2 regions of the Streptomyces sp. NPDC079141 genome follow, and region 2 is predicted to be linked to the other one. Evidence: riboswitches for the same ligand, from Rfam matches in the RefSeq annotation. Region 2 holds a riboswitch; the other holds the start of a gene.
What was found. A riboswitch is a leader RNA that binds a small molecule or an ion and turns the genes downstream of it on or off. The one in region 2 is predicted to bind cobalamin.

Region 1: it holds a riboswitch for cobalamin, as region 2 does, so the genes downstream of both, AB0Q90_RS09300 (cobalamin biosynthesis protein) here and AB0Q90_RS10140 (ABC transporter substrate-binding protein) in region 2, are expected to answer to the same signal.

What each region holds. Positions count from the first base shown of each region.
Region 1 is NZ_JBFBLP010000002.1:921,726-925,964, reverse strand. Features, by position in the region: gene AB0Q90_RS09310 (serine protease) at 1-1,117, opposite strand, end outside; gene AB0Q90_RS09305 (CU044_2847 family protein) at 1,101-1,445, opposite strand; cobalamin riboswitch at 1,669-1,809, shown strand; gene AB0Q90_RS09300 (cobalamin biosynthesis protein) at 1,913-2,854, shown strand; gene AB0Q90_RS09295 (cobyric acid synthase) at 2,851-4,239, shown strand, end outside.
Region 2 is NZ_JBFBLP010000003.1:97,674-101,912, forward strand. Features, by position in the region: gene AB0Q90_RS10125 (4-hydroxybenzoate 3-monooxygenase) at 1-251, opposite strand, end outside; gene AB0Q90_RS10130 (formylglycine-generating enzyme family protein) at 298-1,131, opposite strand; gene AB0Q90_RS10135 (CoA-binding protein) at 1,315-1,722, opposite strand; cobalamin riboswitch at 1,802-1,990, shown strand; gene AB0Q90_RS10140 (ABC transporter substrate-binding protein) at 2,059-3,078, shown strand; gene AB0Q90_RS10145 (iron chelate uptake ABC transporter family permease subunit) at 3,075-4,088, shown strand; gene AB0Q90_RS10150 (ABC transporter ATP-binding protein) at 4,085-4,239, shown strand, end outside.

The sequences.
Region 1 (4,239 bases), on a different contig from region 2:
GCAGGTGGCGGCCGTCCGGGTGACGGGCGGACGCCATGGTGAGGAGGGTGCCCAGGAGTTCGCGGGCGCGGGCGGGCTCCGCACCGACCGTCTCCTCGAACTGGTCGAGGACGATGACGTGGCCTGCCGGGCCGGAGCGCTCCAGGAGGCGGGCGCCGATCAGCACCGCGGTCTCCTCGGTGAGCCGCTCGCCGGTGGTGCGCGTGAGATCGGGAAACCGGTCCCGCAGGGCGGCCAGCAGGACGCGCACCGGTGCGGCTCCCGGCTGGCCGACGAAGTCGGTCACCGTGTACCCGGCCGCCCGCAGCAACGGCAGCGCCCCTGCGCGCACGAGGGAGGACTTGCCGACCCCGGACGCCCCCGCCACCGGTACGAAGGGCTGGGTGCGCACGGCGCGGACGATCCGCTCGGTGTCCGCCGCCCGCGCGAAGAACACGCCCGCGTCCTGCTCCCGGAAGGGCTCCAGGCCACGGAACGGCGACGGCCGCAGAGCGGGGTCCAGGCCCAGGAGCAGGGCGGCGGGGATGAGGTACGCGGTGGTCGCGCCGGTGCCGACCTCCGCGGCGACCGTCATGCCGACCACTCCGCCCTGGTCGCTGTCCCAGACCGGCCCGCCGCTGAAGCCGCGGCCGACGGGCGGGCCGCCGGGTACCGGGCGCGCCTCCATCGAGGCCCAACCCTTGCCGACCGCGGCGCGGAGCCGACCGTCGACCCAGACGCCGTGGTCGTCGGTGCGCTGCGGGAAGCCGACGACACGGAAGGCGTGGTCCCAGACCGCCGCACCGCCCGCGAAGCGCACCGGGGCGGTGCCGGGCACCGACTCCTCCAGCGTCAGCAGCGCCATGTCGCCGCCGCCGTCGGGCGCCACCGGGCGCCAGTGCGTGACCGTCGCCCGCAGCCGGTCCGAGGGCGGACTCAGGAGCGGGAAGTCCACGGTCACCGCGGCGACGGGGGGCGTCTCGTCGGTGTCGGGCGTGCCCAGCGCGCTCGCCACGACATGCGCGCAGGTGCACAGCGTTCGTTCGGCGACGAGGAACCCGCAGCCGGCGACCTGGCCGTCGGCGCTCCAGAAGCGCGCGATGGCCCCCGGGAGTTCGTCGTCAGGAGCGGCCGTCATCGGCACGCTGTCCCGGAATGACCGTGTCGTCCTGGGGCGCCCAGCGCATGCTCACCTTGAAGTTGGCCTCCGTCGACCCCTTCGCCACCACGACGCCCGCCTCGGCGCTGAGCGTGATGCCGAACTCGACGGTCACCTCCGCGGGCGGTCTCGCCAGGCTTCTGGCGTCGTCCAGGACCGCGCCGAGGGCGGGGCGCACCCGGCCGAGTGCCTGTTGGAGGGTCTCGGCGGCACCGGCCACCACGCCCCCGCGCGAGACGCGCTGCACTCCGGCCGGGCCGTCGCCGGCCACCTCCAGGAGCACGATCTGCCCGTCGTCCAGCAGCATCTCGCCCACGTACGCCACTGTGCGTCCCCTCCCGCGTCCGTTGCACCCCGTATGGGGCATAGGGGCTATTGCAGGGGTCACCGTGCGTGTTCACAAGCGGGATCGGGGATTGCCGCCCGGCAGAGGGGAATTCAGGGCAAGCAGCCCTCTTTGGGCGGCCTGCCGTGCTAGCGGTGTGGAACTCAGCACACTCCCCCTTCGCAGGTCAACGGCAAGTTGACGGCCCTTCCGGGCCCGTGGTGGACTGCCGGAGCCAGCTACGGCGGCAGGAGAGGAAGCCGGTGTGAATCCGGCGCGGTCCCGCCACTGTCACCGGGGTAGACAGCCCTGGGAGCCAGGAACTCTCACCGCCGATCTCGTCGAGCCAGGGCGCGGACACCCTGAGTGAGGACATATCGCCATGCGCGGCTGCCGATTGAGAGCCTGCCCCAACCGAGCTCTGCCCGACCCCACGGCCGGCTGAGCCGATGCGGGCCGATCGCGTCTTCGCGTACGGCGCCGCCGCCGGCCTCCTCGGTGACCTGCTCCTCGGCGATCCGCGCCGCGGGCATCCGGTCGCCGTGTTCGGGCGGGCCGCCGGCGCCGTGGAACGCGTGCTGTGGCGGGACCACCGGGGCTGGGGCGCGCTGCACACCGCCGTGTGCGCCGGAGGAGCCGTCGCGCTGGGCGCCGTTGCCGCTCGTGCCGTACGCCGCTCCCCTGCCGCCTCCGTCGCACTGACCGGCGCCGCCACCTGGGCGGTCGTCGGGGGGACTTCGCTCGCCCGGGAGGCCCGGGTCATCGGCCGTGCCCTCGAAGCGGGGGACGTCGAGGCCGCGCGGGCACGGCTGCCGCATCTGTGCGGGCGGGATCCGCAGGCGCTGGACGCGGACGGAATCGCGCGCGCGGTCGTGGAGTCCGTCGCCGAGAACACCTCCGACGCCGTCGTGGGGGCGCTCGTGTGGGGAGCCGCCGGCGGGGTGCCGGGGCTTGTGGGGTTCCGGGCCGTCAACACCCTCGACGCCATGGTGGGGCACAAGTCCGAGCGTCATCGGCGCTACGGCTGGGCGTCCGCCCGGCTCGACGACGTCGCCGGGTGGCCCGGAGCGCGGCTCACCGCCGTGCTCGCGGTGGTCGCCGGGGGCGATCCCCGTGGTGGCGTACGCGCCTGGCGTGCCGACGCCGCGAAGCACCCGAGCCCCAACGCCGGGCCAGTGGAGGCCTCGTTCGCGGGGGCGCTCGGGGTCCGGCTCGGCGGGACGTTGTCGTACGGCGGGCGCATCGAGCACCGGCCGGTGCTGAACGGGGAGGGACGTGCAGTGGAAGTCGGGGACATCGAGCGGGCCGTTCGGCTGTCCCGGCGGGTGAGCTGGCTGGCGCTCGGCGTCAGTGTCGCCGCACGCCGGATCGTCAAGGGACGGCGGTCATGACCGGCGGCGGGCTTCTCGTCGCCGGCACCACCTCCGATGCCGGCAAGAGTGTCGTCACCGCCGGAATCTGCCGGTGGCTGGTGCGGCAAGGGGTCAAGGTCGCGCCGTTCAAGGCGCAGAACATGTCCCTCAATTCGTTCGTCACGCGCGAAGGCGCCGAGATCGGGCGGGCGCAGGCCATGCAGGCCCAGGCCTGCCGGGTCGAGCCGACCGCGCTGATGAATCCCGTGCTGCTCAAGCCGGGCGGCGAGCAGAGCAGCCAGGTCGTGCTGCTCGGGAAGCCGGTCGGTGAGCTCAGCGCTCGCGGGTACCACGGCGGGCGGCAGCAGAAGCTCCTCGGGACCGTGCTCGACTGCCTCGCCGAGTTGCGGGGCACGTATGACGCGGTGATCTGCGAAGGGGCCGGGAGTCCGGCCGAGATCAATCTGCGGCGGACCGACATCGTGAACATGGGGATCGCGCGCAACGCGCAGCTCCCCGTACTCGTCGTGGGCGACATCGACCGCGGTGGCGTCTTCGCCTCCTTCTTCGGGACCGTCGCCCTCCTCTCGCCCGAGGACCAGGCGCTCGTCGCCGGGTTCCTCGTCAACAAATTCCGGGGCGATGTGTCGCTGCTCGAACCCGGGCTCGACATGCTCCACGGCCTCACCGGGCGGCACACCTACGGCGTCCTGCCCTTCCGGCACGGGCTCGGCATCGACGAGGAGGACGGGCTGCGCGTCTCCCTGCGGGGAGCGGTGCGGGAGTCCCAGGTCTCCTCCCCCGTCGGCGAGGACGTGCTGCGGGTCGCCGTCTGTGCCGTGCCCCTGATGTCCAACTTCACCGATGTCGACGCCCTCGCCGCCGAGCCGGGTGTGGTCGTGCGGTTCGTGGACCGGCCGGAGGAGCTGGCCGACGCGGATCTCGTCATCGTCCCGGGGACCCGTGGGACGGTTCGCGCGCTGGAGTGGCTGCGGGAGCGGGGGCTCGCGGAGGCTCTCGTGCGCAGGGCCGCCGAGCAGCGGCCGGTCCTCGGCATCTGCGGCGGCTTCCAGATCCTCGGCGAGCACATCGAGGACGACGTCGAGAGCCGGCGCGGGCATGTCGACGGCCTCGGAGTACTGCCCGTGCGGGTGCGGTTCGCCCGCGAGAAGACCCTCACCCGGCCGGTGGGCGAAGCCCTGGGCGAGCCGGTCGAGGGCTACGAGATCCACCACGGGGTCGCCGAAATAACCGACGGCGCCTCCTTCCTGGACGGCTGCCGGGTCGGCCAGACCTGGGGCACGCACTGGCACGGCTCGCTGGAGTCGGACGGTTTCCGGCGCGCCTTTCTGCGGGAGGTGGCGGCCGCCGCGGGCCGCCGCTTCGTGCCGGCCGCCGACACGTCGTTCGCCGCGCTGCGCGAG
Region 2 (4,239 bases):
TGCACCTGCCCCCGCGCCAGCAGGTTGTCCGCGAGGCCGCGCTGTTCGAGCCCGCGTACCGCCCACTCCTCCAGGACACCGGCCCTGGGCCGCTGCTCGATGAACGCACGGCTCTCGGTCTCCAGGACCAGACAGTCGACGGAGGCGGCCCGCAGGATGTTGCCGAGGGTCAGCCCGGCGGGTCCGGCGCCGACGATGACGACCGGAAAGCGTTGTGCGGCACGGGAGTTGGGGTGGGGGGTCGTGGTCACCCGAGCATTATGTGGGGGCCCGGCGCGGTACGGGGAGTCGCCGGAGTCACGCGTCGCGTGCGCACCGGAAGCCCGCGTGGCCGCTGGAACTGTCCGGGGTGTTGGAGCTGCGGGCGGCGACGCGGTAACGGTTGCAGTAGGAGGCGTGGCACATGTGGGAGCCGCCGCGGATCACCTTGGCGGTGCCCTCGGCCGGTCCGGCCGGGTTCACCGCCCCGCGGCGCTCCGTGCTCCACCAGTCCGCGCACCACTCCCACACATTGCCCGAAGTGTTGTACAGGCCGAAGCCGTTGGGCTCGAAGGCGTCCACGGGCGCGGTGCCGCGGTAGCCGTCGTCGGCGGTGTTCTTGGTGGGGAAGGTGCCCCGCCAGATGTTGCAGCGGTAGGCGCCGTCGGGGTTCAGTTCGTCGCCCCAGGGGTAGCGCCGCTGCTCCAGGCCGCCGCGGGCCGCGTACTCCCACTCGGCCTCGGTGGGCAGCCGCTTGCCCGCCCAGGCCGCATAGGCGGCGGCGTCGTACCAGGACACATGGACCACCGGATGGTCACCGCGGCCCGCGAGGTCACTCCCGGGACCCTCCGGCCGGTTCCAGGCCGCCCCCGTGACCGCACACCACCAAGGGGCCTGCTCGGGCCGCGGCGCGTCCCGGCGCAGGGCGCCCGGCAGGAACCCGGCGAAGACGTACGACCAGTCCAGGCGCTCGGCGTCGGTGATGTGCCCGGTGTCGGAGACGAACGCGGCGAACGCGTCGTTGGTCACCGCACAGGCGTCGATACGGAAGGCGTCCACGCGCACGGCCCGCACCGGGCCCTCACCGTCGGCCGGGAACCCCTCGGCGTCCTCGGCGCCCATCAGGAACTCGCCACCGGGAAGCAGGACCATGCCGTCCGTGGACCCGGCGACGGCCGGCGCCGGCGGTGCGATGCGCAGCGGCTTGGCCGGGCCGCTCCCGGCGGACGGCATACAGCAAGGGGCGGGCTCGTGCATCGGCTTCTTCCTCGGGGCGCGGGTGCGGACCGTCCATGTCTACGCGACGTTCCTGTCCGGACCGGCCACCGGGGGTGCTCAGCGCAGCCGGGGAATCTCGATGGCCGGGCAGCGGTCCATGACCATGTCGAGGCCGGCGGCGCGGGTGCGCTCGTACGCGGCGTCGTCGAGGACGCCGAGCTGGAACCACACAGCCTTGGCGCCCTTGGCCACCGCCTCGTCGGCGATCGGCCCGGCCAGCTCGCTGTTGACGAAGACATCGACGACGTCCACGTCGAAGGGGATGTCCGCGAGGCAGGCGTAGCCCTGCTCGCCGTGCACCGTCTCCGCCTTGGGGTGGACGGGCACCACGCGCTTGCCGTAGCGCTGGAGCACCTCGGCCACGCCGTAGGCGGCGCGCCGCCGGTTCGTCGACAGGCCCACCACGGCCCAGGTGTCGCCGAGTTCCGTGAGGATCTTGCGGACCGTCTCGTCGTCGCCGTACACCGGTGGGCCTCCTCGACCTCATGACAGGGCTCTCGACCGCACAACGGCCGACGGCGCCCGGTGATTCCCGGCGGCCGCGTGATAGCTTGCCGAAGCCAGTCGAACCCATGAACGTGGGTCAGGGAATCCGGTGCGAATCCGGAGCTGACGCGCAGCGGTGAGGGTGACGGGCGGGGCCTCGGCCACTGGACGGCGTACGTCGTCCGGGAAGGCGCTCCGACCCGGGTGAACCCGAGTCCGAAGACCTGCTGGCGGCCCCCGCGGTCGACGCACGGCGGGGGAGCACCGTACGACCGGGCTCCGCGTTCGAGCCCTCGACGACTGAGGACAAACCCCGTGCCCTTCGCACGTCTCACCCGCCCCGCCGCCCTGCTCGCGGCCTCCACCCTGCTCCTGACCGGCTGCGGCGACGACAGTGCCGCCACCGATGCCAAGGCCGCCGTCACCCTCGACAACTGCGGGCACTCCGTCCGCGTCGAACAGCCGCCGCGGCGCGCCGTCTCCCTCAACCAGGGCACCACCGAGATCCTGCTCTCCCTCGGCCTCGCCGACCGCATGGCCGGGACCGCGACCTGGACCGACCCCGTGCTGAAGGGACTGGCGAAGGCGAACGCGAAGGTGCCGAGGATCGCCGAGAACAACCCGTCCTTCGAACGGGTCCTGGAGACCGAACCCGACTTCGTCACCGCCTCCTTCGTCTCCACCCTGGGCAAGGGCGGCGTCGCCGGCCGCGAGCAGTTCGAGAAGCTCGGCGTCCCGACCTACGTCTCCCCGTCCGACTGCGTGGGCAAGGACAACTCCGGGGGCGGCGACGGCGTCCGCGACACCCCGCTGACCATCGACGACGTGTACGGCGAAGTCCGCGACCTCGCCAAGGTGTTCGGCGTGGAGGAGCGGGGCGAGAAGCTCGTCGCGAGCCTCAAGACGCGGATGGCGAAGGCCACTTCGGGCATCGACGCCTCGGACGTCACCCTGCTCTACTGGTTCGCCAACTCCGAGTCGCCCTACATGGCCGGATGCTGCGGCGCCCCCGGCGTCATGACCCGCGCCCTCGGCGCGCGGAACGTCTTCGACGACACGCACGAGGAGTGGCCACAGATCAACTGGGAGACCGTGGCCGACCGCGACCCCGACGTCCTCGTCATCGGCGACCTGACCCGCAAGTCGCAGACCGCCGAGTCCGCGGCGAAGAAGATCGCGTTCCTGGAGTCCGACCCCGTCACGAAGAACATGACCGCCGTCAAGCACAAGCGTTACGTGCTGCTCAGCGGGCAGGCCATGAACCCGACCATCCGCACGGTAGAAGGCGTCGAGCAAGTGGCCGCGGCCCTGCGTGAGTTCGGGCTCGTGAAGTGACCCTGCGCGGGCTTGTGCTGGGCACGGCGGGCACCGTCCTGCTGTGCTGCTCCCTCGCCGTCGCGATCACCATCGGCCCGGCCGACATCCGCGTCGCCGACGTGTGGTCCGTCGTCGCGGCCCATCTCGGCGTCGGCACCTCGGAGTTGACGCCGATCCGGGACGGCATCGTGTGGCAGCTGCGGCTGCCGCGCACACTGCTCGCGGCCGTGTGCGGGGCCGGACTCGCCGTGTGCGGCGCGGTGATGCAGTCGCTGCTGCGCAACCCGCTCGCCGACCCCTTCGTCCTCGGAGTGTCCTCCGGCGCCTCGACCGGGGCCGTGGCCGTCGTCGTCCTGGGCGTCGGCGGCGGTGCGGTGTCGGTGTCCGCGGGGGCCTTCCTCGGCGCGCTGGTGTCGTTCGCGCTGGTGCTGTTCCTCAGCCACACCCTGGGCGGCAGCACCGACCGGGTCGTCCTCGCGGGCGTCGCCGCCATGCAGCTCTTCTCCGCGCTCACCTCCTTCGTGGTGCTGACCGCGGCCGACGCCGAGACCACCCGCGGCGTCCTCTTCTGGCTGCTCGGCTCGCTCGGCGGCGCCGGCTGGACCGACGTGTGGGTGTGCCTGTCGGTGCTGGCCGTGGCGCTGGTGGTGTGTCTGTCGTACGCCCGCGTCCTGGACGCCTTCGCCTTCGGGCAGGACGCTGCGGCCGCCCTCGGGGTGTCCGTCGCCCGCACCCGCCTGGTGCTGCTGTGCGTCACCGCCCTGCTCACCGCCGCGCTGGTGAGCTCGGCCGGGGCCATCGGCTTCGTCGGCCTCGTCCTGCCGCACGCCGCCCGCGCCCTGGCCGGACCGGGCCACGCCCGGCTGCTTCCGGTCACCGCGCTGGCCGGGGCGGTGTTCCTGGTGTGGGTCGACACGCTGGCCCGCACCGTCCTCGACCCGCAGGAGGTGCCGGTGGGCGTGGCCACCTCACTGATCGGCGTCCCGGCCTTCGTGGCCGTGCTGTACCGGACCCGGAGGGTGCGATGAGCCTGCACGCCGAGCGGGTGCGCCGACGGGCCGACGGCCGGTTCATCCTGGACGACGTCACCCTCGCCCCCGAACCCGGTTCCACCGTGGGCCTCCTGGGCCCGAACGGCTCCGGAAAGTCCACGCTCCTGCGCCTGCTCGCCGGGCTGCT